Regions from separate parts of the Pseudoalteromonas sp. CNC9-20 genome, predicted to be linked through region 1. Evidence: predicted binding sites of a transcription regulator. Region 1 holds the regulator's gene; each other region holds the start of a gene.
The links. The regulator FliA, encoded in region 1, starts transcription of late flagellar genes. The targets are predictions, from matches to a motif close to CTAAAGNTNNNNNNNNNNNNGCCGATA.
Positions count from the first base shown of each region.

Region 2: a site for FliA is predicted at 6,503-6,529, ahead of MHM89_RS15390 (HAMP domain-containing methyl-accepting chemotaxis protein). Genes of this name have one in related genera too.
Region 3: a site for FliA is predicted at 1,736-1,762, ahead of pomA (flagellar motor protein PomA). Genes of this name have one in related genera too.

Region 1 covers NZ_JAKRFS010000005.1:240,155-250,029, reverse strand. The annotation lists gene MHM89_RS13755 (OmpA family protein) at 1-102, opposite strand, end outside; gene MHM89_RS13750 (flagellar motor protein) at 104-868, opposite strand; gene MHM89_RS13745 (chemotaxis response regulator protein-glutamate methylesterase) at 861-1,994, opposite strand; gene MHM89_RS13740 (chemotaxis protein CheA) at 2,008-4,287, opposite strand; gene MHM89_RS13735 (protein phosphatase CheZ) at 4,304-5,059, opposite strand; gene cheY (chemotaxis response regulator CheY) at 5,077-5,460, opposite strand; gene MHM89_RS13725 (RNA polymerase sigma factor FliA) at 5,499-6,221, opposite strand; gene MHM89_RS13720 (MinD/ParA family protein) at 6,237-7,097, opposite strand; gene flhF (flagellar biosynthesis protein FlhF) at 7,090-8,589, opposite strand; gene flhA (flagellar biosynthesis protein FlhA) at 8,621-9,875, opposite strand, start outside.
Region 2 covers NZ_JAKRFS010000006.1:172,057-181,931, reverse strand. The annotation lists gene MHM89_RS15430 (monovalent cation/H+ antiporter subunit A) at 1-1,763, shown strand, start outside; gene MHM89_RS15425 (Na+/H+ antiporter subunit C) at 1,763-2,101, shown strand; gene MHM89_RS15420 (monovalent cation/H+ antiporter subunit D) at 2,102-3,628, shown strand; gene MHM89_RS15415 (Na+/H+ antiporter subunit E) at 3,629-4,165, shown strand; gene MHM89_RS15410 (K+/H+ antiporter subunit F) at 4,159-4,428, shown strand; gene MHM89_RS15405 (Na+/H+ antiporter subunit G) at 4,437-4,766, shown strand; gene MHM89_RS15400 (phosphate ABC transporter substrate-binding protein) at 4,836-5,240, opposite strand; gene MHM89_RS15395 (porin) at 5,256-6,335, opposite strand; gene MHM89_RS15390 (HAMP domain-containing methyl-accepting chemotaxis protein) at 6,562-8,187, shown strand; gene MHM89_RS15385 (alpha/beta hydrolase) at 8,480-9,373, shown strand; gene MHM89_RS15380 (hypothetical protein) at 9,843-9,875, shown strand, end outside.
Region 3 covers NZ_JAKRFS010000003.1:665,886-675,760, reverse strand. The annotation lists gene MHM89_RS10185 (flagellar motor protein MotB) at 1-878, opposite strand, end outside; gene pomA (flagellar motor protein PomA) at 881-1,642, opposite strand; gene MHM89_RS10175 (exodeoxyribonuclease VII small subunit) at 1,906-2,145, shown strand; gene ispA ((2E,6E)-farnesyl diphosphate synthase) at 2,154-3,041, shown strand; gene dxs (1-deoxy-D-xylulose-5-phosphate synthase) at 3,110-4,972, shown strand; gene MHM89_RS10160 (diguanylate cyclase) at 5,042-8,113, opposite strand; gene MHM89_RS10155 (phosphatidylglycerophosphatase A) at 8,165-8,653, opposite strand; gene thiL (thiamine-phosphate kinase) at 8,650-9,624, opposite strand; gene nusB (transcription antitermination factor NusB) at 9,669-9,875, opposite strand, start outside.

The DNA.
Region 1 (9,875 bases):
CAAAGCGAACATAATAGTCATATAGTCAGCGTAAGAAACGAGCCAACGGTGGGTGTGTTGCGACTCCTTTACATGACCTCGGCGGTGACGAATACGCATCATATTAGTACCCTGCACTAACATGGCGCTCAGCGCAGTAAGCCTCGAGTTTCAACTCTATATTTGCGGGCGTCTCTCCCTGCTGCATTGCCATGATACCCTCAGCGATAAGCTCATGATAGAGCATTTTTTCTTCAATCACTTGCTTTAGCTTGTTGGCAACGGGCAGGAATAACAAGTTGGCAAAGCCCACGCCATAAATCGTGGCCAAAAACGCGGTGGCGACCCCAGCACCCAATTTATCGGGTTCGCTAATGTATGCCATCGCCTGAATGAGCCCGAGCACAGCCCCTAAAATACCAATGGTCGGCGCATATCCTCCCATGGCCTCGTAAACACGAGCTGCATCTAGCAACCGCTCGCGCTCTAACATAAGCTCGATTTCTAGGGTGTCACGCAAGCGCTGCTCATGAGAGCCATCAATCAGTAAGCTTAAGCCTTTAGCGGCATAAGGGTCTTCACTTACGAGTGCTTGTTCCTCAAGAGCCAGGTATCCTTTTTGACGTGCGGTACTGGCCCACGATTTAATTTGCTCAATCCCAGCTTGGGTATCATAAAACGGGGGAACAAATACCCACTTAAAGACTCCCAAGGCCTTTTTGAAGGTCGCTAGTTGCGATTGTAACATTACGGCACCTAAAGTGCCGCCAAGGACAATGATCAGTGCCGGTCCATCAATCAGCCCTGAAACCATACCGCCCTCGAGGCTATAGCCTAAGGTAATGGCGATAATGGCAACAGCAAGGCCAATTATGGAAAGTTTATCCACAGCCGACTTCCTTGAGTAAATGCGCGGCAACATCGTCAAGAGCCACTTGGTGGTCATGCAAACCGGCGCTGGCTATCGCTTGCGGCATACCATACACAACACAAGACTGCTCGTCCTGCGCCCAAACCCGTGAGCCTGATTGTTTAAGCATCCGCGCACCTTCACGACCATCAGCGCCCATCCCGGTCAGCACAATGGCTAATACATCACCGCCAAATGCTTTTGCGCTACTGGCAAAAGTAACATCAACACTGGGTTTATAAGTAATTCTTGGGTTGTCGTCTTGAAATACCTTCAGAGTTTGCTGTTGAGCGCGGCCATCAAACATCATTTGCTGACCACCTGGTGCAAGATACGCCGTTCCAGGTTGCAAACGGTCTCCCTGTTGCGCTTCTTTTACCTTGATTTTGCAAAGGTTATTCAAGCGCTGCGCAAACGCAGGAGTAAATGCGGCCGGCATATGCTGAATAAGCAAAATAGGATGAGGAAAATTGGCTGGCAGCTTGGTCAGAATTGTCTGCAGTGCCACAGGCCCCCCGGTAGAGGTGCCAATAGCCACTAACTTGTACTTTTTGCCGCTGGGCTTGAATTGGCTAGCGCTTTGAGGCCGAGTCGAAGCTCCTTGGTTAAAGCTTCTATCAGGTTGCGCTGAACTGCGTGTGGTGACACTGGGGCGCGCTGGTGACGATGCCGTTGTCGAGGTCGTTGGGCGATTAAAACGCGAAAGACGACGACGTCCTAGCTCGCGCACCTTTTGTCGAAGTATCTCAATCGCATCTTGGTTGTTGCGCGCGATGTCTTCAAACTTTTTCGGTAAGAAATCCAATGCCCCGGCATCAAGTGCATCCAGTGTGGCACTGGCTCCTTCACGCGTCAGTGAGGAAAACATAAGAATAGGTGTTGGCGATTTCGCCATGATTTGTTTCACCGCAGAAATACCATCTAACACTGGCATTTCCACATCCATGGTGATCACATCTGGGCGTAACTTAACTGCTTTCTCCACCGCATCGGCGCCATTGACAGCTGCGTCAATGACTTCGATATTGGCATCACCTTCAAGAATTTCAGTAACCCGGCGACGAAAAAAGCTTGAGTCGTCAACTATTAGAACTTTGACAGCCATTTAATACTCGATTTTAGTTAACGCTGGAGCGCCCAGCGTAATGTTTTAGCATGCTTGGCACGTCTAGAATTAAGGCTATGCCACCGTCTGAGGTAATTGTCGCCCCGGCCATACCTGGTGTGCCTTGCAGCAACGCATCCAGAGGCTTAATGACTACTTCCTCTTGACCAATCAGCGAATCCACCACAAAGCCGACCTTTTTAGTACCAATTTGAACGATGACGACATGGCCTTCGGCTTTACGTTGGGTGCGGTCCGCCCCTTTGACTAACCAATGCTCTAAATAAAATAGTGGTACAGCTTTTTCACGTACAATAATGGTGAGCTGGCCATCAACAATGTTAGTTTTGGTCAAATCAAGGTGGAAAATCTCACTAACAGCCGCCAATGGCAGAGCAAAGGTTTGTTCACCAACAATCACCATCAGCGTTGGCAAAATAGCAAGCGTCAGCGGTACTTTGATATCTAGACGGGTACCAATACCGAGCTGTGAGTCGATATTAATGGTGCCGTTAAGCTGGCTGATCTTGGTTTTCACCACATCCATACCCACACCACGCCCAGAAATATCAGAAATTTCCTCTTTGGTGGAGAATCCAGGGGCAAAAATAAGGTTATAGGCTTCCGTGTCACTCAACCGGGCGGCCTGGTCGTGATCAATAACCCCTTTGCTAATAGCGATTTTTTTCAGTTTTTCGGCATCCATCCCTGCGCCATCATCGTGGATGCTCAGGAGAATGTGGTCGCCTTCTTGAGAAGCCGATAAGCGCACCGTACCGGTGCGAGGTTTACCTGCTGCTTCTCGAACATCAGGCATCTCAATACCATGGTCCACTGAGTTACGTACTAAGTGCACGAGTGGGTCAGCTAGGGCTTCGACAAGGTTTTTATCTAAATCAGTCTCTTCCCCTTCAAGAACCAAGGAAATATCTTTTTGTAAGCTGCGGGCAAGGTCACGTACTACACGTGGGAAGCGGCCAAATACTTTCTTAATTGGCTGCATCCGAGTTGCCATCACCGCACCTTGTAGATCGGCGGTGACCACGTCAAGATTTGAGATAGCCTTACCCATAGCTTCACTGTTGTTATTATTCGCTAAGGTAATAAGACGATTACGTACCAATACCAGCTCACCCACCATATTCATGATCTGGTCTAGTCGTTTGGTATCGACGCGCACTGTCGTTTCTGCTTGTGGCGGTGGCGCGGCTTTAGGTGCCGGTTTTTTGGCATCACCACTGCTAGGCGGGGTGCTCCCCTTTGCCGTACTCGGCGCTGGTTTTGCGGCCGCTGGCGCTTTACTAGGCGCTGGCGTTGCCGGCGGTGTGTCTTTAGCTTTACTTTGGCTTACTGGCGCCGCAGGATTTTCAACCGGCGCTGGCGAGGCTTCTGCAGAGCTTGCTTTAGGCGCATTGCCTTTGCCGTGCAGCTCATCAAGTAGCGCATCAAATTCATCTTCGGTAATGTCTTCATCATCACCACTGGCCGACTCTGATTGGCCCGGTGTAGTCGGTGCACTCTGCTGCGCAGCTCCCTGCTCGTCGGCGCTCGGCGCGGAACCATTATCGCTAATGGCACCAAAGCTGCCTGCTCCATGTAATTCGTCTAGTAGCGAGTCGAACTCATCATCGGTAATATCTTCATCATTACCGGATGCCTCAGCATCCGCTGACCCTTCACCCACAGACGGGCCTTTGCCTTGGCCGTGCAATTCATCGAGCAAACTTTCGAATTCATCTTCGGTGATTTCGTCAATCGCTTCGCCTTCGTCACTGCCAGCACTTGGCGCATCGAACAAAATATCATCGCCAAAATCATCGGCCCCTGATGCGACATTTTCAGGCACAGGTTCACTCGGAGTTGCGGCAGGTTCAGGCACAGCAATAGGTGCCTCATCTTCGGATTCAGGTTCGCTCAGTTTATGCAATACAGCAAGTAACTCAGGGTCTGCAGGTTGCGGCTGCTCTCGTGCTTGAATAAGCGCAAACATGTCGTTAATTGTATCGAGCGCTTGCAGGATCACGTCCATCAGTTCAGAAGTAACCTGGCGCTTACCTTGGCGCAGAATATCAAACACATTCTCAGCACCATGACAGGCATCTACCAGCTCATTCATGCCAAGGAACCCAGCTCCCCCTTTAACAGTGTGGAAGCCCCGGAAGATAGCGTTGAGCAAGTCTTTATCATCAGGGTTATTTTCAAGCTCTACTAACTGCTCAGAGAGCTGCTCCAATATCTCACCTGCTTCGACTAAAAAGTCCTGTAAAATATCTTCATCTACTTCAAAGCTCATGCAGCCGCTCTCCTCTTTAGAAGCCTAAACTAGACAACAAGTCGTCTACTTCATCTTGGCCTGAGACCACGTCATCACGTGATTCTGTGTCTATAATTGGCCCTTCTGGACCTTCTGCGTTCACAGCTGGTTTTGCTTTTTGTTGTTCAACCACCGGTTCTTCACCTTCGTTGCCCGCAAACACAGTTAATAAATTAATAAGGCTGTCTTCTACCTCGCGCACCAGCTCGATTACGCGGCGAATTACCTGCCCTGTTAAATCTTGGTAGTCTTGCGCCATCAGCACATTGTTAAGAAGGTCGTGCAGCTCCACTGTGCTGCCTTGAGAGCGGTTCATAAAACTATCGAGCTGATGACACAACTGCTTGAACTCACCTAATTCGAGATCGCGACGCATCAATTTATCCCAAATGGGTTTAATTTGATGTAGTTCAGTGGATAGCTGCTCAGCGATGGGCAAACTGGCTTCCACGGCATCCATGGTTTTATTTGCCGCCTGCTCGGTCATTTCCATCACGTAATTAAGACGCTGCTTAGCATCGGGAATGGCTTCTTGCGTGAGGTCGTTCAAGCGCGTATCGAGTTGGAAATTCTTCAACGACTCGTGAAGTTGCCGCGTCAACTTGCCAACCTCAGCAAACAGTTCGGACTGTTCCTTGGAGGCAGCATCGAGGATCAGCTGATCGGCTTTCTCCTGCTCACCTTGCTCAAGAAACGATACAAGCTGTTTGGCTTGCTCTAGGGTAATGTGAGGTGCAGCGGGAGCTGACATAAACCTCTCCTTCTCGGTTAACCTAAGCGCTCAAATACTTTATCCAGCTTGGTTTTTAATGTAGCTGCGGTAAAGGGCTTAACGATGTAACCGTTCACGCCAGCTTGGGCAGCGGCAATGATTTGTTCCTTCTTCGCCTCTGCAGTTACCATCAGTACTGGAATGTGCTTTAAGCTGTCGTCGGCGCGAATTGCACGGAGCAAATCGATACCCTGCATACCTGGCATGTTCCAATCGGTAACCACAAAGTCAAACTCTTGGTTTTGCAACATGGGCAGCGCGGTACTACCATCGTCCGCTTCTTGCACGTTGGTAAAGCCTAAATCACGCAATAGGTTTTTAATGATTCTTCTCATAGTGGAAAAGTCATCGACCACGAGAATTTTCATGTTTTTATCCAAAGTATCCTCCAGTGAGGTATGAACCTTTATTCTTACTACTAATTGACCCAGTCATTGACTTTCGCTTTGAGCTTAATCATTGCCTGACCATGTATCTGACTCACACGGGACTCACTTACGTCCAGTATTTGCCCAATTTCTTTTAAATTCATTTCATCGTTATAGTACAACGATAATACCAATGCATCACGCTCGGGGAGAGAATTAATTGCCGCTACTAATGCTTGGTTAAAGCGTTCGTTGTGAACGCTGGTGTAGGGCCGCCCCGTTTGAGATTGTTCACTGCTCGGGGTGAGTACATCTTCATCGACACCTAAGTCTTCGATACCGAGCACTTTAGAGCAATTAACATCGTTTAAAATATGATGGTATTCATCGAGCGAAATATCAAGTTTTTCAGCTACTTCAACATCCTTTGGTTCCCGACCTAGGGAGGTTTCCAATTCATGTACAGCGGTAGCTACAGCGCGGCTATTGCGATGTACCGATCGTGGAGCCCAATCTCCCCGTCGTACTTCATCAAGCATCGCACCACGAATACGAATACCAGCAAACGTCTCAAAGCTGGCGCCTTTACTGGCGTCAAAGGTTTTTGATGCCTCTATGAGGCCAATCATGCCGGACTGAATGAGATCATCGAGCTGCACACTCGCTGGCAGTCGAGCCAGCAAATGACATGCAACACGCTTGACCAGCGCGGCATGGCGCTCGACCAGAGTGTTTAATTGTAATTGATCTTGATATCCAGCCACTTTATTCATAAATCCGAACAACAGTTAATTATTGACCAGCTTTTCAATGAAGAACTCCAAATGCCCCGATGGTTGATTAGGGGTTGGCCATTTTAGTGCCTTGCCAGCGAGACTTTTCAGCGATACCGAAGCGGGTGAGTTAGGGAATAACTCCACGACGGCTTTCTGGCGACGTGTTGATTTACGCATGTTTTCATCATAGGGCACGGTGGCCACTAATTCGAGCGCCACATCTAAAAATCGGTCGGTTACTTTGGAGAGTTTGGCAAATAAGTCTTGCCCTTCACGCTGGCTGCGCACCATATTGGCAACGACTTTGAATTTGTATACGCCATGTTCACGACTAAGCACCTTGATCAACGCGTAGGCATCGGTAATCGAGGTTGGCTCATCGCAGACCACCACCACAACATCTTGCGCAGCACGCGAGAAGCTCAGCACCATATCGGAGATACCAGCGGCGGTGTCGACAATGAGGACATCAAAGTCGTTATCGAGCTCGCTAAACGCACGGATTAAACCTGCATGCTCTGCGGCACTCAGTTCAACCATGCTCTGTGACCCCGATGTTGCCGGAGCAATACGAATGCCCGCAGGCCCAGTTACCAGTATATCGCGCAGTTCGCACTCACCACTTAGAACATGAGAAAGGTTCTTTTCAACACGCAGACCAAGCATAACGTCACAGTTTGCCAGTCCTAGGTCAGCATCTAACACTAAGACACGTTTGCCTTGCTGACCCATGGCAATAGCTAAATTCAAGGAGACATTGGTTTTACCGACGCCACCTTTGCCACCGGTCACGGCGATTACTTTTACGCCTTGGCTATTGTTTTGATTCATTTTTCGAAGGCCACTTGCTTGATCGTGCACTGTGTTAATCATACATTCCTACTGCCTGAGACGCCACTGTTTGGCGCCCTGCTGGTGCCGCTGATTTTTGTGTTTTTTGGCGTTTGATAAACAATTGTTCAGCTTTTCTAACCATTTTTTCTGAGTTAGCAACGCGAATATCTTCTGGAACGCGTTGACCGTTAGTAAGATACCCTATTGGTAAGCGATTTTGAATCGCTACACTAATAATCTCGCCTAAACTTAGACTTTCATCAAGTTTGGTGAAAATACAACCACTTAAGTCAACTTTTTGGAAGTGCCTTACGGTTTCTTGAAGCACTTCATGTTGTGCTGTGGCACTGAGCACTAAATAGCTACGAATATCGACTCGCGTACTACGCATGAGCGTGTTTAATTGCTCACTTAAACGTAAATCGCGCTGGCTCATTCCCGCAGTGTCAATTAATACTAGACGTTTATTGCGTAATTGATAAAGCATATCGGCCAATTCATTGGCATCTTTTACTTGCTTCACAGGGCAACCAATGATGCGTCCATAAGTTGCTAGCTGCTCGTAAGCACCGATACGGTATGTATCCGTGGTGATCAGCGCAACCTTGTCAGCGCCGTATTTTTGCGCCCCTAATGCGGCCAGTTTTGCAACCGTTGTGGTTTTGCCTACGCCAGTAGGACCGACTAACGCATATACGCCGCCATGGCGTAAAATCTCATTATTGGTGGTGTGTAGCTGCTTTTGCACCATATCCAAGGCTGCACTCCATGCTTGCTTGCGCGATACGTCGTCTGGTACATAACGCACTAACTGCTCAGCCACTTCAGTGTCGATACCCATGCCCTGCAAGCGCTCGATAAAGCAGGCACGAGTTGGATCGCGGCGCGCTCGGTCCTGATGTAATAAGCCGGATACTTGATGTTCAAGAAGCTGACGAATAGCATTCATCTCATCGCGCATGGCACTGATCTCTTCGCTGTCCATGGCCTCTTGCTGTACAGAATCATTGGGCTGGCGGTGTAGCTCATCAAAACCGTCACCGTCCAAATCATCACCCATGGACTGCGCTGCAGCGCGGGCTTGCGTTGGCTCTGCCAGCGTTGGCTGCGGAGCGTAGTTATTGGCCGGCGCGGCGCGGCGCTGAGGCTGCTCAACAGGCTCTTCAGGCGCGCTCATATCAATACCTGATTGCGAAAACATGTCGGCGAGAGCAGCGTTCTTTGGTTTTGGGCTCTGACGCTCTAACAACGCCTGTAATGAATCAGCCACACCATTGTGACTTTGCGGCTCAGGACGTTGCGTACGTGTTTGTGGGCGTACCATACGCTGCTCAGTGGCACGCGGCTGCATTTGCTGCTGGGGAGCGCTTTTCGGTGCGGCTGCTGGGCGTTCATGGTCAATAGCAGCAACGATTTCAACGCCATCTGCAAGCTTTTTGTTCGACATGATCACCGCGTCAACACCCAGCTCATCTTTTACTTCTTTCAGTGCTGTACGCATATCTTTAGCAAAAAAGCGTTTGATTTTCATAATATTACCCTCTCACAACCGGCTTTCCGATCTATTGCTGTCCAACGGAGCTAACAATCTTAATTTGACGCTCATCGGGCACTTCTTGGTAAGACATCACCTTCAGCCCAGGGATGGTGTGCTTCACAAAACGTGATAACACTGTACGAAGCATCCCGGAGGTCAATAAGATGGAAGGTTCACCCGACATTTCTTGGTTCTGGTGGGCTTCGCTTAAAGAGGCCTGTAGCCGCTCTGCCAAGCCAGGCTCAATGCCAGCACCCTCATCTCCTGCGTTCTGAAGCGACTGATGCAACATCTGTTCCAACTCAGGCGCCAATGTTATGACAGGAATTTCTGGCGTAGCGCCAACCGCATCTTGCACAATCAAACGACGCAATGAAATACGTACCGCTGCGGTTAATACATCTGGGTCTTGGCTGCGCGGACCATACTCTACGAGTGTTTGCACTATGCTACGCATATCGCGAATAGCAACGCCTTCATTGAGGAGATTTTGTAGTACTTTCACTATGGTCGTCAGCGGTAACACATCTGGTACTAGACCTTCTACTAGACGCGGATGGCTTTTCGCTAGCATATCAAGCAGACTCTGTACTTCTTCGTGGCCCAATAGCAGTGAGGCGTTATTAGTGAGTAACTGGCTAATGTGGGTCGCCACTACCGTAGCAGCATCAACCACGGTGTAACCTAAAGACTGTGCTTCATCTTTTTGCTCTGGTTTGATCCACACCGCATCCAGACCAAAAGCCGGATCTTTAGTCGCCACACCATTGATTGGGCCAAAGACTTGACCTGGGTTGATGGCCAGTTCATCACCATGACTGAGTTCTCCATCACCGCTGGACACGCCCATTAGGGTAATACGATAGGCATTAGGGTCTAATTCTAAATTATCGCGAATATGAACGGGCGGCACCAAAAAGCCCAGTTCCTGTGAGAGCTTCTTACGGACCCCTTTAATGCGGCTTAACAATTCTCCACCTTGGGCCTGATCCACCAGCGGGATCAAGCGGTAGCCTACCTCCAAACCGATGACATCGACTTGCTGCACATCGTCCCAGCCCAATTCTTTTGGTTCGTCGTGGGTGGCAACATTGCTGCCAGGGCCCTGCTCAGCTTCTTGTTGCTCCTGCTCAGCAGCAAGCTTTGCCTGCTTTTGCGAATAATAAGCAACAAAACCAAGTAAGCCACCTAAGCCTAAAAACGCCACATGGGGCATACCCGGTACCAACCCCATAGTGATGAGAATACCGGATGCTATCCACAGTGCTTTGTCATTGCCA
Region 2 (9,875 bases), on a different contig from region 1:
GGATTATCGATCATGAAACCGGCACCCGAGATATGCGTAAACTAAACGGTATGTGGCGCTATATGCCCTATACTGCGACCTTAGCGATGGTGGCGGCGGCGTCCATGGCCGGTGTGCCGCTTCTGAACGGCTTCTTATCAAAAGAGATGTTCTTTGCTGAGACCTTACACCAGCAAATGCTGGGGTCTATGTCATGGTTAATTCCAGTGTTGGCGACGGTAGCCGGGGCGTTGTCAGTGGCTTATTCGGCGCGTTTTATTCACGATGTATTTTTCAATGGTGAGCCCAAAGACCTACCAAAGGATCCCCATGAAGCGCCGCGTTATATGCGCGTGCCCATTGAAGTGTTGGTTGCGATGTGTGTGCTCGTCGGTTTGTTCCCAGCCTTTGTAGTGGACCCTATTTTATCGGTCGCTTCCAATGCAGTTTTAGCCGGTGATGCACCGGATTACAAACTGGCTATTTGGCACGGTTTTAATCTACCGCTATTTATGAGCGCGGTGGCAGTCGCCGGTGGTTTGTTTATCTATTCTCAACGCAAATATTTATTCCAGTTCCAAGCCTCGCTACCCAGTGTTAATGCAAAAAGGGCATTCGACGCCGGTATCCAACAGGTGATGACGTGGTCACGTGAGCAAGTTCTGCGTATAGAGAATGGCTCTTTGCAGCGCTATGTCTTTATTTTATTGCTCTCGGCACTGGTTCTTGCCGGTCTGCCATTATTTGAAATGCATACGCTGGCTGGGTCTAAAGGTCTGAGCGATATTGATGCTCATAATGCCATTGGCGCGGCCTTGCTCATGATTGGCGCGCTTGCCACCTTGGTATGGCATCGCTCGCGCATGGTGGCCCTCATCATGATTTCGGTGGTGGGGTTGATGACATCAGTGGCCTTCAGTCGTTTCTCTGCGCCTGACTTGGCGCTCACTCAGCTTACTGTGGAAGTAGTCACGGTGATGCTATTGATGTTGGCACTGTTTTTCTTACCGCAACGTACGCCAAAGGAATCAAGCTCAATTCGAATCTTGCGAGATCTAGGGATCAGTAGTGCCATTGGTATCGTTATCGGCAGTATTTGTTATGCGGTGCTCACACGCCCCCACGAGAGTATCTCGCAATTCTTTGTTGCCAATGCCAAAACGGGTGGCGGCGGTACCAACGTTGTAAACGTTATTCTCGTAGACTTCCGTGGCTTTGATACTCTCGGTGAAATCACTGTATTGGGTATCGCAGCGCTGGGTATCTACAAGTTATTACTAAATCTGCCACTATTTATGCCAGCATCAGACAGTGAAGGGCGCCCTTGGGCTCGCGAACGTCACCCGCTATTGTTGGCGAGTATCTCGCAAAGTTTGCTGCCGCTGGCCATTATGGTGTCCGTGTATATTTTCTTGCGTGGTCACAACTTGCCGGGTGGTGGCTTCATCGCCGGCTTGGTCACTTCTATCGCCTTTATCTTGCAGTACATGGCTAATGGTTCGAATTGGATACGTGCGCGCATGGATATCAATTACCGCAAGGTGATAGCCTCCGGGTTAGCCATTGCCACACTGACAGGCATGGGAAGCTGGCTGTTTGGGCGTAACTTCCTAACCAGCTGGTTTGATTATTTTGATATTCCGTTGGTGGGCAAAACTGAGCTTGCCAGCGCAATGATTTTCGACCTAGGGGTCTATCTCACTGTGGTAGGTGCCACGTTGATGATTTTGGCAAGCCTAGGTAAATTGACAGCAGAAACACCGAAAGAAAAGGTCAACCTCTAATGGAACTCTTATATGCAAGCTGTGTAGGTCTATTAGTGGCCTGCGGAGTGTATCTTATTTTACGAGCGCGCACTTTCCCAGTGGTGCTCGGGCTTACCATGCTCTCTTACGCGGTGAACCTATTTTTGTTCTCCTCAGGGCGTCTACAAATCAATAAGGCGCCGGTGTTGGGTCAGTCTGCAGGGTATGCCGATCCGCTGCCTCAGGCGTTAGTATTGACCGCCATCGTGATTGGTTTTGCGATGACCGCGTTTGTGGTGATCTTGGCTATTCGTGGCCGCGCGGATTTAGGTAATGACCACGTGGATGGTCAACCACGCTCGAAAAAGGGGTCATAGTTGATGCAGCATTTGATCACTTTACCTATCCTACTGCCTTTACTTGCGGGGATCATTTTACTGCTCCCGCCTTGTGGTAAAAACCTCATTATTCGCCGCTGGACAGCGATGTTTATGGCACTGCTTACGTTAATAGCGAGCACGGTGTTATTGCAGCAACTGCTGCAAGGCGGACCGATTGTGTATGCTATTGGTACTTGGCAGCCACCCTTTGGTATCGTTTTATACGCCGATCCGTTGGCGGTGCTACTGACTATCCTAACAAGCTTCCTAACCTTGGTTACCACCATTTACGCCAGTCGCGGTGATGACAAAAAAGGCAGCTTCTATCATCCCCTTACACACTTCTTGCTTATGGGTGTGAATGGTGCCTTCTTAACCGGGGATTTATTTAACCTGTTTGTCTTTTTTGAAGTGCTACTGATTGCTTCCTATGCATTGCTAATGCATAAAACGGATAAACAGACCACCAAAGCCGCGCTTCACTACGTGGTGCTTAACTTGGTGGGCTCGAGTATCTTCCTCATCGCCTTAGGGATTCTTTATGGGGTACTCGGTACGTTGAATATGGCGGATTTAGCCACTAAAGTAGCTCAGCTACAGGGCGATGATATTTACTTGGCTAAAATAGGTGGTTTGTTGCTGCTTATTGTCTTTGCTCTAAAGGCCGCCTTATTGCCATTACATTTGTGGTTAGCGGCAACTTATAGCCGTGCAATGCCTGCGGTAGCAGCGCAATTTGCGGTTATGACCAAGGTCGGTATTTACGCCATGATGCGCGTGTTCACCATGATCTTCGGTGATAACGCCGGCGAGCTCAGCGGTATGGCCACCACTTGGTTATGGCCTCTGGCGCTGGTCACCTTAGTGGTTGGGGCTGTTGGCGTTTTAGCTTCGGAAGATTTACGTCGGCTAACGGCAAATTTAGTCATTGTCTCGGTGGGCACCTTAGTGGCTATGGTGGCTCTGAATAATGAGCAGGCCACGGCTGTGGCAATCTATTACTTACTGCACTCAACTGTGGGCTGTGCGGCAATGTTCTTAGTTGCGGACTTGATTGGCTTACAGCGTGGTAAAGTGCAAGATAGGCTGGTGAATAGCCGCAGTGTTGCTGAGCCAAAGCTACTCGGTATCTGCTTTGTGCTGTGCGCCATTGCCTTGGCCGGTTTGCCACCACTTTCTGGCTTTATCGCTAAATTATGGTTACTGGATGCGGCTTGGGAAAGCAACGTTGCCTGGGTGTTCTGGCCCATATACCTGATTGTCAGTTTGGCAACCCTTGTGGCTTTGTCGCGAGCTGGAACGAGCCTATTTTGGCATGACAACCCACAGCAAGATGAACAATTTGAAGATGCCGTATACGCTGGCAAACGCCGAAGCTTCGCGGTGCTACTGATGCTTGCAGTGCCAGTATTAATGACAGTGTTCGCTGCACCACTGACCGAAGTGAGCCAGCATGCAGCAGCAACACTGCATAATACTCAAGTCGCGGTTGATACTGTTTTTGCGTTGGCTAAGGGGCAATAAATGCGTTTACAAGCAAAATATAAGTGGTTACCCACCCCGTTTCGCACCATATTATTGTTTGCGGTTTGGCTGTTGCTTAACAACAGCGTATCGCCAGGCCATTTAATTTTAGGGGCGGTACTGGCTATTGTTATTCCGCTGTCTATAGCACCATTTCGCAAGCCTCAGCCGTTAATATTGCGCCCCGGCTTGGCATTTAAGCAGCTGCTTATCGTGCTGTGGGACATTATCACTGCGAATATTGAAGTAGCGATAAAAATACTGGGGCCAAGCAAGCGTTTGCGTCCTGGGTTTATTAAAGTGCCGTTAGATTTAAAACATGATTTACCTATCACCATGCTTGCGAGCACTGTGTCATTAACTCCCGGCACGGTCAGTGCTGAGGTGTATCCGATTCCAGAGTCTCTGCCACAAGGACAAGAGCCTGAACAACGCTTCTTGCTGATCCATGTGCTTGATATGGGAGACGAACAGGAGCTGATTAACTCCATTAAAAGCCGTTACGAAGCGCCGTTGAAGGAGATTTTTCAATGTTAGAACATGTTTTACTTATCGTGTTTGCGATGATTGGCGTGTCACTGGTGCTCAATTTGTGGCGCTTAATTGTCGGCCCTTCTATCCCTGATCGTATCTTGGCACTCGATACCATGTACATTAATACCATCGCGTTGATTATTTTGTATGGTATCGGTATGCAAACACAGATTTACTTTGAAGCTGCGCTGCTTATTGCCATGCTTGGTTTTGTCAGCACTGTCGCAGTATGTAAATATTTACTACGTGGCGATATCATTGAGTAGGAGAGGGTATGTTTGAGTGGATAATTGCCGCGTTCTTACTGGCAGGCGGCGCGTTTATTTTAATTGGTTCTATTGGTCTGGTAAAAATGCCGGATTTCTTTATGCGTTTACATGGCCCAACGAAGGCCACCACCTTAGGGATGGCATCGCTACTTATTGCCGCCAATGTTTACTTTAGTGTTACTAATGGTGAAGTGAACATCAAAGAGATTCTTATTTCTATATTTTTGCTGATCACTGCCCCCATCACAGGTTATATGCTTATCAAATCGGCCATTCACCACGATTTAAAAGCGCGAGAAGATACCAAAGGGTTGGATAAAATAGAAGACGACTAAGTAACAATATGAGCAATGAAAACGGGGCGAAAAACGCCCCGTTGTTATATCTACCGCTTAGAATATCCGTTAGAAAGTGGTGACCACTTTAACAGCATCTGTGACGCTGCCAGCATCAACAAAGCCGATAGTATCGGGGTTTGAGCTGACTAACTGAATCACTTCAGCATCGTTATCTACCTCTTTAGGCGGTGTGCCTTTTCCTGTAAACACGAGCTTTGACCAATAAGCCTTAAGTTGTCCCGAGGACTTATTCAGTGCTTTTTGGTTAAATTCATCGGCGGTGGCTCCGCTGGCTTGGCTAATGGGAATTGCTTTATTGCCATTGGAGAACGATTTCTCTTTGCCAATAAAGATGCGCTCCACCGTGTCTTTATTGATATCACTGCCATTACTGGGGTGAACGATAACGGCCACATCAGCCAGAGCGACTGATGAGCTCAATAGCGTGAACAAAAATGCGATCTTATACATAATTGTGCTCCTCATTTAGAATACCGCGTCAACACCGATGGTGATCGACTCACTGTCACCCGCAACCGCTAAGTCAAAAGAATCATCTTCAACTTTATCGAATTGCACTTTAAATGCAGCGGACGGGTGGAAGTCCCACCTTACACCCACCGATGTGGTGTTGTGCTGCTCGGTATCGCCATCGCCTTCTTGATCAAATTCAGAGTAACTCACATAGGGGGTGATGCCATCAAAGCGATAGCCCGCGCTGACCATGTAGGTATCGAGGTTGCCATCGAGATCGAGGCGGTTAAGCTCTGTTAATACAAAGGCGTCGCCAAAGTCGAGGTTCAAGGCGAGACCATAGAACTTACCGTCGCGTTCGGTATCCCCATCTTCCCAAACAACGATATTGCCACTGCGATAACGCTCATTGGTATAACGCATGTGTGTAGCCCGTATTTCAAACCAGTCGTTACTCGCTTGAATTACGCCGCCAATGATATCTTTCCATATTTCTCTGGTTGGCTCTTGGAAGAAAAATTCGCTTAGCAGCTTGTTGCTCTCATCGTCTTCACGGCCGCCATAAATATTACCGCTGATGGACCAATCACCAACATAGCCGTTGTATAGCAAGTTAAGACCGTTGTAATTGAATATTTGCCAGGTGTAATTATCGGCAGGAGGCCGCATCCATACATAGGCATAACCAACATCATAGAAGTCCGAGTAGTAGAATAGCGGTAGGCGCTTCTTACCCCCTTGCAAAGTCCAATTCTCATTGAGCTCATAGGATAAGTAGGCCCACTCGAACTCAGCATCAAAATCATTAGCACCGCGAGCCACTATTTGCCCTGTTGCGCTAAGACCATCCATCAAGTCGGCACTCACTTGAAGGCCGAATAGCGACTCGGGTTCGAAAGATATTTCATCGGTGTAAGCACTAACAATGGGGTAGTCGGCTAAAAAAGTCGGCTCTACACCATATTGTGGAACACCATCACCACTGAGTACTTTACCAGCATTTATGCTGACAAAGCCCGATACGTTGACATCCGCAAAACTTTGCGAGCTGAACGACAACGCCACTGCAATTAACGATAGTTTGAGTTTCATACCTGTTTCCTAAGTTGTGTGCTTAGTGCTTCTTGAGTATAGACAAATATAAGGTTTGTAAATTTTTTGTTGTATATTCAGCAGGCAACCACGGCCATAACGTTTTTTGCATGAACCAATAAAAATGAGAGAAAAAGCAAAAAAAGTTAGAATTTTCTTAAATTTGGTTAACACTTAGAGGTAGCTGGCCGATACCTAATAAGCATTACTTTCTGAGGTGTACACTATGAATACGGGTTTCTCGTTCGCAAACCTAAGCATTACTAAAAAAATCCACGCGATTACTTGCGTCGCGGTGGTGGCTTTTGTGGTGATTGTGTTAGTCAACTATTCCGCCATGAGCTCAAATCAGCAATCACTCAACGAGCTTGAGACTTCCACCTACAACTTGCTCAACATCACCGCAGAAAACGCCACTGCGCTGAACAGCGTTGATGAGCTTTATACCCAGGCAGTTACCTTTGGTGATGCAGAGTTGCTGGATAAGGCCGAAGAGGTCTATCAAACCATCACGGATAATTTAGAAAAGCTAAATAGTATTCAAGGCGGTTTTATGCCTGCGAACACCACTAAGCGGCTACAAGATTATAAAAACATAGCCGCTAGCATCGCCAAGGGGATGATCGATGGCACGGCGGACTTTAGTAAAATTCAACAAAACGCAAAGCAGAAAACCGACATTTTCAATTCCCTCACGACTGACTTTAACAATGCCGAAGAGCGTGCCAATGCGCGGTTTTTACAGCTGATAAACGAAACTGAAAGCCGCTCAGGCACGGCAATGACAACCATGTTAATTGTCGCTGTGGTCTCTGTGATTTTTGTGGTGCTACTTGCGGTGGTGATCGCCCGAGGTATAGGTAACTCGGCAAAAGATGCCGCGCAAAATTTGCATTTGTTGGCACAGGGGCAGGGGTCGTTGTCGACCACGCTCAATGTGCGTTCTCATGATGAAATTGGCCAAGTCTCCATCAACTTCAATGAATTTATTGCTCTGCTAAAAAAAGCGGTGGTTGAAGTGATGAATGTGGTTGAACCGCTGATGGAGAACTCTACACGCTTGGTGCAAGGCATGGAAAAAGCAGAGTCTGCGACCAACCAGCAAACCAGTGATGCAGAAATTGTCCGCCAGTCGATGGAAGAGATGCGCCAGAGTGTGGGCGATATTTCTCATTCTGCTTCGCAAGCATCCGACGCAGCGCAACTTGCCGAGCAAGAGGTGGCACAAAGCAAAGACCAAATCCGCGTATCCGTGAGTGAATCACAAACCTTGAGTGAGGAAATCAACCGCGCCGCAGGCACTATTAATAAGTTGGCGGATGATACCCAGAATGTGACCCAGATTCTCAATGTGATTACCTCAATTGCAGAGCAAACCAACTTATTGGCATTGAACGCAGCAATCGAGGCCGCCCGTGCTGGCGAGCAAGGTCGAGGCTTTGCGGTGGTCGCCGATGAGGTTCGAGAGCTGGCCTCACGTACCGCCAAATCCACCAATGAAATTCGCGAATTGCTTACCGTGTTAACTGAAGCAGCCAATGACGCCGTTAAAGCAATGACCTCAGCGCGGGATATGGCCAGTAATAATGCTCAAGCTGCCGAGCAAACAGGGCAATCGATTGAGCAAATCTCCGAACAGATTTTATCTATTAACACCATGAATGGGCAAATTGCCGCCGCCACTGAGGAGCAAACCTCTGTGGCCACTATGGTCGTTGATAATGTCACCTCAATGCACCGCTCCTTTGAAGATACGATGCAAGCGCTCAGTGAAGTGCGCGATGTCGCTAAAAACCTACACTATCTATCTGACAACCTGTTGGACGCCACTGCCAAATTTAAAGTGGAGTAAGTGAATCAAGGGTGAGTAAGGGCGCTACTAAATAGCGCCCTTTTTTAGGCCTTTACTGAGGTGTCGTCGCGCATTGCTATCCTCATAGCGAAAAGAAACACTCAAAACGGGTGAATTTACCAGCATTGAGCAATCCATGAGGATAGTCAATAAATGGTTAAAACATCCAATTAGCGATCATTTAGACTAATCCAGCTGAGAGCAGAGTTTTTAACCACCTGAAATTAAATCACTTTTATTTGGCACCAAGTTTGCTCTGTAAAGATTAATTCAATTCCATTAAGGATAAAAAGTGAAAAACGTTGGATATCTTTTAGGTTTACTCATTTTTGCGTCAGGTTGTGCAACAAACAGCAGAAATCTAAGCCATGCTCTTGGCGAAGAAAGCGCGCACTCGCGTGACCTTATCACTGTTGAAGAGATCGTGTTTGCCAGCGAAGGGGTGCCACTATCAGGGAGCATATTTATTCCTAAAAACCCACAAGCAGCGGTCGTTCTAGTACACGGCTCAGACCCTGTTCCACGTATGTCAAAGCTAGCTGAGTCATTGGCCAAGCATAACTTGTTGGTTTTGACCTATGACAAGCGTGGGGTGGGTGAGTCTGGTGGGGTTTACGTTGGGCCTCAAGTTGGAACTAATAATATCAGTGTTGATAATTTAACGTTGCTTGCCAAAGATGCCAGTGCTGCGGTAGATGTGGTTCGTGAATATGACAATAGTTTATCCATTGGCCTGCTAGGTGCCAGCCAAGCTGGCTGGATTATTCCAATTGCCGCACTCAATAATCAATCGGTAGAGTTTATGGTTCTCTTTAGTAGCCCAACTATCACGACTTTGGAGCAACTGAGGTTCCAGTTCTACACAAATGGAAGAGAAGATTTTTGGCAAACACAGAGCTATGAAGAGGCCCGTGAACATACCCTAAACGACCCTGATAAATATGAGTTCAATGCAACGGATCCGAAAGTTTATCTAGACTCTCTATCAATACCAGGGCTTTGGCTCTTTGGAGAGCAGGATATACAGGTCCCAGTCAAAATGTGTGTGGAGCAATTGAATGAACTAAAAGCTCAAGGCAAGCCTTTTGACTATGTCTTACTTCCATCGCTTGGGCACGATACGAACAAAGCAGAGCCTCTCGCTATTGCAATACATTGGATAGAGCAAAAATATGCCTCCAATTAACCCGCTATTCGTGTTTTGGCGAAGTTGGAAAAACCCAATCTCATGGCTAAATAACGGCTCAAATGCGACAGCAAGTTGCAGCGCAGCGCAGAGCATTATTAATCTCTAATGGCGCTTGGCCGACTTTTGAGGCTCACGAAATGAATGGTCGCTTTTGACAGCAGCCAAAAATCATTGAACTTAACATTGACCGGGCGAAAAGCAGATATTCACTTGCTAGCGAGTCTTGGAGTGCCTTTTAAATGCTGGTAAGGACATTTCCTCAGTCAAAAGAACCCTCCTAAAACTTGTTATCGACTCCTACTGTGTCGCAGTCAATAACGCATTGCATTCCTTTTGCTCTGCGGCACTATTTACTTTAATGTTTGATTCACGATAATTTTTTCAATAATACTCGCGTGTCTATAGGCGCTTGGTCTTTTATCTTGCAAGGTCTCGCTAATAAGTTTTTAAATAGTTAATGGGGTTTTTGAATATCCGCAATATTTTAGTAACTGATCGT
Region 3 (9,875 bases), on a different contig from region 1:
ATTGAAATCTCGACGCGGCGATTACGCTTACGATCTTCATCAGTTTCATTGGGCACTAATGGCCGCGTGTCTGCGCGCCCCACCACGACCATTCTACTTTTATCAAAGTCATCAACCTTTTGCATTTCACTGGCAACCGCGACTGCGCGCATCGCGCTCAGGTCCCAGTTGTTGGTATAGAGCTCATTAGAGACTTGGAAGTCATCGGTGTGCCCCGAGACAGTGATTTCCCCGGGTACATCTTTTAGTAATTCAGCAATATCTTGAATAATAGGCTTAAATTTTGGCTGTAAGAAAGCACTGCCGGAGGGAAAAGAGCCGTTTTCACGGATGCGAATAATTATTTGCTGCCCTAGAGATTCCAGTTCTATGGCGCCGTCAATAATTTGCTGTTCTAGCTGTTGTGCAATTTTCTTCACCAACTCATTAGTGCGCTCTTGGTCTGCTGCGGCGATGGCTTGCTGTTGCGACTGCTCATCGGCGGTACTGGCAGACTCCCCGCCGCGTTGATCCCCACGCTGCTCTTTACGACCGCCTGCGGAGTCTTCTTCCCCAGCTTGGAACTCCAGCATTTGCTGTGTCATTTCAACAGTCTGCTGTTGAATTGTTTCGATGGGCGTGGGGTCTGGGCGCCCCGGTTTAAATTCCATAGCTATGACACTGGTTCCTTTAGGTATGTCTTTTACTTCCAGTTTATTTTGCACACCAAAAGCAAACTTCATGGAACCAGCAATTTGCTTAAACTTGAGCACATCCATCTCGGAGAACGCCAACAGCAATACGAAGAAACACATCAGTAGCGACATCAAGTCTGCGAACGTGCCCATCCAAGCCGGTAATCCGGGAGGGGGGCATTTGCAGGGTTTTTCATCCGACATACTTACTCCTCGGTATCAACTTGGCGCTTGGACTCTGCCAGATAATTTTTCAGAATGCCTTCGATAACTTTGGGGTTTTGTCCGTCTTGAATACCTAAGATAGCGTCTAAGATCAGCCGTTGATTGAGCTCTTCTTCGTCTTTGCGCAGTTCTAACTTGGATTGGATAGGAATAGCTATCACATTGGCGAGAAACGCACCGTACAATGTGGTTAGTAGCGCCACCGCCATCGCGGGGCCAATCGCTTTGGGGTCATCCATGTTAGAGAGCATCGCCACCAACCCAATCAAGGTCCCGATCATACCCATTGCCGGGGCTATATCACCCAAGGCCTTAAATAGGCCAGCGCCTTGCTCATGGCGAGCGGTGGTTAACAAAATATCTTTTTGCAAAGTAGCACGAACTACATCGGCGTCATGGCCATCAACCAACATATCAATGCCTTTGCGCATAAACTTGTTGTTAATCTCTGCCTCTTCTAGCGCTAAAAAGCCCCCTTTACGAGCAGAGTCTGCCAGCTCTACAGCCTTCTCAATAAGCTCATCAGGTGATTCAATCTTAAACATGAAGGCCTTGCCGGCTACTTTCCCTATGGTGAAAAATTGCCCCATGGTGTAGTTAGCAAGCACGATAAAAAGAGAACCACCAAATACAATTAGCACCGAAGGAGTGTTATAGAACATGCCCACATCACCACCAAGCACCATAGACATGACAACGAAACCAATCGCGCCGAGAATACCTATTATGGTTGCTAAATCCACATGTCCTCCACCCACTTTTCTATTCAGCGCCTTCCCACTAAAGCCCTATATATGGCCAGGGAATATCAGACGTTATTATAATTACTCTTGAGATATCGGCAACTTGCTGAATTACTTGAATCATTTTTTTAAAATCGCGAAGCGACAATATTAAAACTAGCATGCCTACACAGCTTTGCCGTGAAAATCGCATCCATCTTTGACCTAGTCCACGATTCCCCCTAAAATTGGCGCTCTTATTAGGTGTAGTGAGTGACAAGGCCATGGCCCAAAAAAAACCAGAAAACCTAAGCTTTGAAGAAGCCATTAATGAATTAGGGCAAATTGTAACTGATATGGAGCAAGGAGAATTGTCTTTAGAGCAATCTTTAAAGCAATTTGAACGCGGTATTGGTCTGGCAAATGCATCGGCTCAAAAGCTTGATAACGCCCAGCAGAAAGTAAGCATGTTAATGAGCAACGACCTAAATGCTGAGCTCACCCCAATGGATGATCAAGAGTAGTCGCCCCTGTGAATTTAAAACATGCCTTAGCACAGGCACAACAGGATGTGCTACACACCCTACAGCGTTATTTTCAAACACAGCAACAAACACAGCCTCAATTATTGGCGGCAACGCAGTACTGTATTGAAAATGGTGGCAAGCGCTTGCGACCATTTTTAGTCTATGCTGTAGGTAATATGCTTGCAGCACATCAAGACGATCTTCACAAAGCCGCTGCAGCCATTGAGTGTATTCATAGTTACTCTCTGGTGCATGATGATTTACCGGCCATGGACGATGATGAATTACGGCGCGGTCGACCCACCTGCCATATCGCATTTGACGAGGCCCACGCTATTTTAGCTGGCGATACCTTGCAAACCATTGCCTTTGAGCTGCTCAGTAGCACTGACTTTGATATCGGCGCTAGCCAACAGTTAGCACTGATACGAAGTTTAAGCCAAGCTTCAGGGCTATTGGGTATGGTAGGCGGCCAAGCGCTCGATATCGCGGCCACCGATAAAGCGATTTCCTTAAGTGAACTTGAGCATATTCATCGTCTAAAAACCGGGGCATTGCTAAGCTGCGCCATTAAGCTGGGCTATTTGTGCTCCCCGAACGTAGAAAACAGCACACGTGCTGCATTAGACGATTACGGCCGTGCCATCGGCCTGGCTTTTCAAGTGCAAGATGATATTTTGGATGTTGAAGGAGATACCGCCACACTAGGAAAGCCGCAAGGCTCTGATGTGGCTGCAAATAAATCTACTTATCCTGCGCTTATGGGCCTTGATGGTGCCAAAGATAAGATGCAGCATTTGTATCAACAAGCTATTGATGCGGTGTGCCCGCTCCCATATGACACCCGTGTTCTCGAGCAACTCGCAGGCTATATCATCGCCAGAGATCATTAAAAATGACTACTGATGCGAAGGGCTGGTTTGATATACTTCAGCCATCGCAGTAAAGGATAAAACGACGCATGAATTTGGATAGTAGCAAGTATTCCTTATTACAACAGGTCAGCAAGCCTGAACAACTTCGCGAGCTACCGCAAGAGCGGTTAGGCGCGTTTAGCCACGAACTGCGGGACTACTTACTAAACTCCGTATCGCAAAGTAGCGGTCACTTTGCCTCTGGGCTCGGCACGGTTGAACTGACTGTTGCGCTGCACTATGTGTATAACACCCCGTTTGATCGCCTGATTTGGGATGTAGGCCACCAAGCCTATCCGCACAAACTGATCACCGGCCGCCGTGAACAAATGCACACTATTCGCCAAAAAGATGGATTACATCCGTTCCCTTATCGCGGAGAGAGTGAGTACGACACCTTTAGTGTCGGTCATTCGAGTACCTCCATCTCCGCCGCCCTAGGTATGGCTATTGCTGCGCAAAAAGAAGGCCAAGGCCGTAAAACCGTTGCCGTCATCGGCGATGGCGCTATCACTGCGGGCATGGCCTTTGAGGCGATGAACCACGCTGGCGATATTAATTCCGACATGTTAGTCATTTTAAATGACAACGAGATGTCTATTTCAGAAAATGTCGGCGCGTTAAATAATCATTTTGCGCGTATTCTCTCCGGTAGCTTTTACGCCAATATTCGTGAGGGCAGCAAAAAGCTCTTATCAGGGTTACCGCCAGTGAAAGAACTGGCTAGCCGTATGGAAGAGCACCTTAAAGGCATGGTTATACCGGGCACCTTCTTCGAAGAGCTTGGCTTTAATTATATCGGCCCAATCGATGGCCATGATGTCAACATGCTGGTCGACACCCTGCGCAATATGCGCAACCTCAAGGGTCCTCAGCTACTGCATATAAAAACCCAAAAGGGCAAGGGGTACAAGCCTGCTGAAGCCGATCCTATTGGTTACCATGCTGTGCCCAAGTTTGACCCGACCGTGACTAAATTACCCAAATCTAAGCCGGGCGCACCGACCTTTTCAAAAGTGTTCGGCGATTGGTTGTGTGATATGGCCAGCGTTGATGACAAATTGATGGCCATCACTCCGGCAATGCGCGAAGGCTCGGGCATGGTGCGCTTCTCTAAAGAGTATCCACAACAGTATTTTGATGTTGCCATTGCAGAGCAGCATGCGGTCACACTCGGTGCAGGGTTTGCGTGTGAAGGCCTAAATCCCGTAGTAGCAATTTATTCAACCTTCTTACAACGAGCCTACGATCAACTTATTCATGATGTAGCGCTACAGGAATTGCCTGTGCTCTTTGCCATTGATCGCGCTGGCGTGGTTGGCGCCGACGGGGAAACTCATCAGGGCACGTATGACTTAAGTTATTTACGCTGTATTCCTAATATGGTCATTATGGCGCCGGCTAACGCCAATGAATGCCGTAATATGCTCTATACCGGGCATCAGCTTAATAAACCCGCCGCCGTGCGTTACCCGCGTGGCAGTGCCGGCGACGGTGAGCTTGATAGCGAAATGCAACAATTACCCATTGGCAAGGGACGTGTTATTCGCAACGGCGAAAAAGTCGCAATACTGTCGTTTGGTACCTTGCTGGAGAATGCCCAACAAGCAGCAGAGCAGCTCAATGCCACCCTAGTTGATATGCGTTTTGTTAAACCTCTCGATCACCAGCTGATTGATAAGTTGGCAAGTGAGCATAATGCGCTTGTCACCTTGGAGGATAATGTTATCGCCGGTGGTGCAGGCTCAGCAGTAAGCGAGTACTTAGCGCAAAGCAAGCAGCTTAAGCCAGTTTTGCACCTTGGCCTACCGGATGTATTTATTAAGCATGGTACGCAGCAAGAAATGCATGCTGAGCTTGGCCTTGACGGCGACGGTATCACTCGCCAGATAAGTACGTGGTTAGATTAACACGCTCGCGAGTTGGATATTCGGTAATAAAAAAGGAGCCAAAGGCTCCTTTTTTATTTATTCACTTTCTTAACGCATCCAAATTTTAATGTCAGCTAAGCCGGTGCTTTGTAAGGTGGCTATTTGCGCATCTAAGTTCTCACTTTGCTCAAACTCAAAGGCATCCAACTGATCATCAAACTCAATATGCGCACAACCATCGCCGCCGCGCTTTTTCACCTGATGAAGGGCGATATCCGCTAAGTTCACCGATGTTTCCCAGCCGATCACTTGGCCGCCGAGTAAGGGCATCGGATAACAAGACCAGCCCAGCGACGCGCTAAGATTAATCTTTTTACCATTGGGGAGTTGAAAACTTTTCTCTGCGATGGATTTGCATAACTGGCGCGCAAACTGATTGACCTGATCAAGCTCGAAATCACGCAGCAATAACAAGAACTCATCACCGCTCCAGCGGGCCACATAGTCGGAGCCCTGCGTGCAGGAATTCAATAGAGTCGCCATTTGTTGTAAGCAACTATCGCCGCTCAGCGGTCCGTAGGCATCATTAATACGTGAAAATTTGTCGATATTTACTATCAACAGCACCAGAGCCCTGCCCTGCTCTTGTAATGAAGACGAATTACGCTGGTAATGCTCAATATCTTTAGGCAGCTGATCGAATAAGAAACGCCGGCTACGCAGTCCTGTCAGCTCGTCAGAGTGACTCACTAACTTCAGCTGTGAGTTCACCTGGTTAAGCTTATCATTGGCATCACGCAGCTCCATAGTGCGCTCTTCCACCAAACTCTCCAAGGCTGCTTGTTTGCGGCGTTCCTGGGCTCTAAACACCCACAGCAATAAATAGATAATAAAAAATAACCCGGAAACAATCAGCAACCGGAAATACACCGTTTCATCGAAGCGTTTCGGTACCTGAAACGCATAATGCGTGCTTGTGGCCTCTTCCCAACTGTCACTGGTGCGCTTGGCTTCAAGCTTAAAAGTAAATGGGCCAGGAGGTAAGTTAGTATAAATGGCTTCACGACGATTTTTAGCATAGCGCCAGTCGGTATCCAAGCCACTTAGCTGGTAACGAAACTCCACTTCAGCTGGGGCGTAAAAATCAATCGCTGTATAATTAATCGTTAAGTCGCGCTCATCGGTATCGAGCTCAGGGTTAACACCCAAGCCACCGGTATATAAAGTACGTCTGGGGGTGGCAATACTCTCCACTTGGGGCGCTAATTGGTCTTGGCCAAAGAGCTGCACATTTTTAGGGATTTCCACCACCCCTTGCAAACTCGGATACCAAATAGAGTCACCACTGTCAGCCACCGCGTCATGGCCTAAACCAGCACAACATTGACTGGCTTTACCATCGAGCTGGCGATCATACGAGGAAATCACCTGCTCTACTTGTAAGTTTCCAATTTCATCCGAGAATTGCTCCACCGGCATGCGGTAGACGCCTTTCATGGTGCTGACCCACACCCGCTGCAGGGCTTTATCATGATGCAGGCTAAAAATGGAGCCATAGGGTAAGCCATTGGATACATCAAGCTGGTGCCAGCGCCCTTGGGTACTGCGATAGAACAAGCCGTCATTTAACGAACCAACTAACGTCCCAACATCATCAATTTCTAAAATACTGGTGACATAAGCGCTTTCCAGCGCTGTAGAGTCGCCGATGCGCTCAATGCCTTTATCTGAGAATAAGTAACCGCCTTGGCTGGTACCAATTAAGCCGTATTTGCCTTTATCCAGCACGTAAGTAATAAACTTACTATCGAGTACAGCATTGTAGGTAAAGGGCGTTAACCCTCGATATCCCATGCGATACATACCCCGGCCAGTACCAAACCACAGTCCGCCAGCACTTGACTCACTGATAGCAAACACCGGGTTTTGCCGTAATTCTCGCGCATCGATGTTATATAGCTGCTCGTCTTCGAAGTACAACACACCGCGATCCGTGGCGATATACAACCGCTCACCAACAAAATGCAAATCGTGCACCGCACTGCGGCGTAATTTAGCCCGAGGCACGCGATTAATAAAATTATTATCTTGATCGAAATAACCAACGCCACTGCGATTAGCCACCCATAGCTGACCACTCGGTGATAAGGTAATGGCCATCACCGCTTCGGTCATACTCGAGAGTGCATTATGGCGCTCAACCCGACCCGCGTGGGCAAGCCAAAGACCCTCGCTGAAGCTCGCCAGCCAAATATTGTTTTGTTCATCGCGGTAAATATCGGAAAACCAGATGCTTTGATCCAGTGCTGCCGGCTCAACCCATTGCCACTCTTTAGAATTGTCGCGATACAGTAATCGCCCATAGGTTGAGATCCACAATGCGCCATCGGAGTCACTCATAAACTTATACACCGCCGCATTACTGGCGTTGGGTAAAGTAAATGGCCGTAGCTCATCATCGATGTCTAAGAAGTAAGCGCCTAACTCAGAGGCCAGGTACAGAGTGCCTTCTAGCCAGGCTAAGTCGTGGATAATGGTTTGTGCTAAACGATCAGGCAGGGTCACCCGCGCAGTTATTTTTAAACGCAAACGCGATGACGACGACGACATATTGGTTAAGCGCAGTAAGTAGTTTTCACTGACTAACCACACGCCTTGCGGTGCCAGTGCCATTTTACTGACCGAAATTTGGTTGATGGCAGTCAGGCGTCCCTGAATACGGCCGCTGCGTCGACGCTCGCTCTCGGGCAAATGAAAAGCGACCTGATTGCGCTCGATATAAAACAGTTCGTTGGCTGCCACCCAAATATTGCCTTTATCATCTTGCAATATATCGCGCACCGGGCCGCCAATACCAAACTCAAAGTAGTTCATTGAGTCAGGGTCAAGTACGGAAATGCCGCGCTTGGTGCCTATCCACAACAAACCTTCTTTATCAATCAATAACTTATTGATTGCATTACTATTGAGGAAGTTGCTATTTTGCTGGGTAAAGTTAGTGAAGTGGTCGCCATCAAAACGACTTAAACCAAATTGAGTGCCTACCCAAATATAGCCTTTGTTATCTTGGGTGACACTTTTGAGGGATTGTGAAGGCAGACCATTTCGGGTATTCCATTGCTTAACCACATAATCCGTGATTGATGCCGACGCCAAGTGCGAAGCAAAAACTGCCCACACCAATACTAGTGACTGAAAAAACCGCTGCAATGTCACACCCAGACTCAAATCTTATATTCCTGGCAAATAACCTACTTTAATTAACGCTTGGAGGCAAATTAGCGAGCATATACCGGCGAGAATATCATCTGCCATAATCCCAAGCCCACCATGCAGACGCTTATCAAGCATACGGATTGGTCCGGGCTTGGCAATATCGAAAAACCGAAACAGGGCAAAGCCCACCACTAAGGTCTGCCAGTTAATCGCCGCTCCTATCATGGTAATATAAAACCCTGCCACTTCGTCCCAAACAATAGCCGGATGGTCATGCACACCCAAGTCATCTGCGGTTTTACCACAGGCCCACACACCCACAGTGCATAGCATGAGTGCCATTGCTGCCTGCACCCACAGTGGCATACCCCAGGTCATAAAAATAAAAGGAATTGCCGCAAAGGTGCCCACTGTACCTGGGGCTTTGGGACTTAAACCTAAGCCAAAGCCTAGGCCTAGAAACTGATGACCGCGACGTAGATTAAATAAGCTTGTAGTGATCACGCGTCACCCTGTATAAAATGTTCAAAGCCCACTTGGGCGACATCGAGTTTATCTTCACCGTTGAGTACCTCGACCTTCCCCTCGCCACCCCGAATTTGGCCAATGCACACAGCCTCGATACCATACTGACTCAAACGATTGTCCAGCATCGCTTTGTGGTTCTCGGGTACCGTGTAAAGCAACTCGTAGTCATCGCCATAGCCAAGCACATAAGGCCATTTCGCCTCGCCTTCAATGCTCTGACGAAAGGCTTCTGACGTTGGAATTTTATCGGCATGAATGGTGGCACTGACCAAAGACATATCTAAAATATGTTGTAAATCGGCCAAAAGCCCATCGGAGATATCAATGGCAGAGCTGGCGTAGCCACGTAAGACCTGTCCCGCTGCCACCCGGGGCGTCGGATACTCCAATTTAGTGGTCAGCTTCTTCAGCCATTCAGGGGCAATATCTAGGTGTTGTTTGCGCGCTTCGATAGCCAGGCCCGCATCACCCAACGGTCCGGTAACATAAATCCAATCGCCGGGTTTAGCACCGCCGCGTGTTAACGCTTTGCCGGTAGGTACCGTGCCTTTGGCGCATACGGTAACAGTAAGTGGGCCTTGCGTAGTATCACCACCAATGATTTGCACGTTGAAATATTCTGCTATTTCATGCATGCCTGCGGTGAACTCTTCTAACCATTCTACTTCGGCTTTCGGTAAGGTAAGCGCCACAGATACCCACGCAGGCTCGGCGCCCATTGCAGCAAGGTCACTGAGGTTAACAGCGATAGCTCGGTGACCCAAAGCGCGCGGTGACATATCTTCAAAAAAGTGCACACCAGCCACCATGGTGTCAGTGGTAATGGCTAATTGGCTGTTTTCCGGAATACTCACCAACGCGCAGTCATCACCTATGCCAAGATTCACATCCCGGCGTGTGATCCCTCGGCCTTTAAAGTATCGGTTTATTAATTCAAATTCTTGCATACACAAAAAAGCCGGCCTCAGCCGGCTCTCCTTGTTAAAGGTGCTTAGCTATTACGTAGCTGCTTAATGGCTTTATCAAGCACACCATTAACGAATTTATGACTGTCATCGGCACCAAACATTTTCGCCAGCTCAATGCCTTCATTGATGGCCACTTTGTATGGCACGTCATCTCGGAATTTAAGCTCATACGCACAAAGTCGTAAAATGGCTTTTTCTACCATATCAATTTCTTCGTACGGACGCGTCAA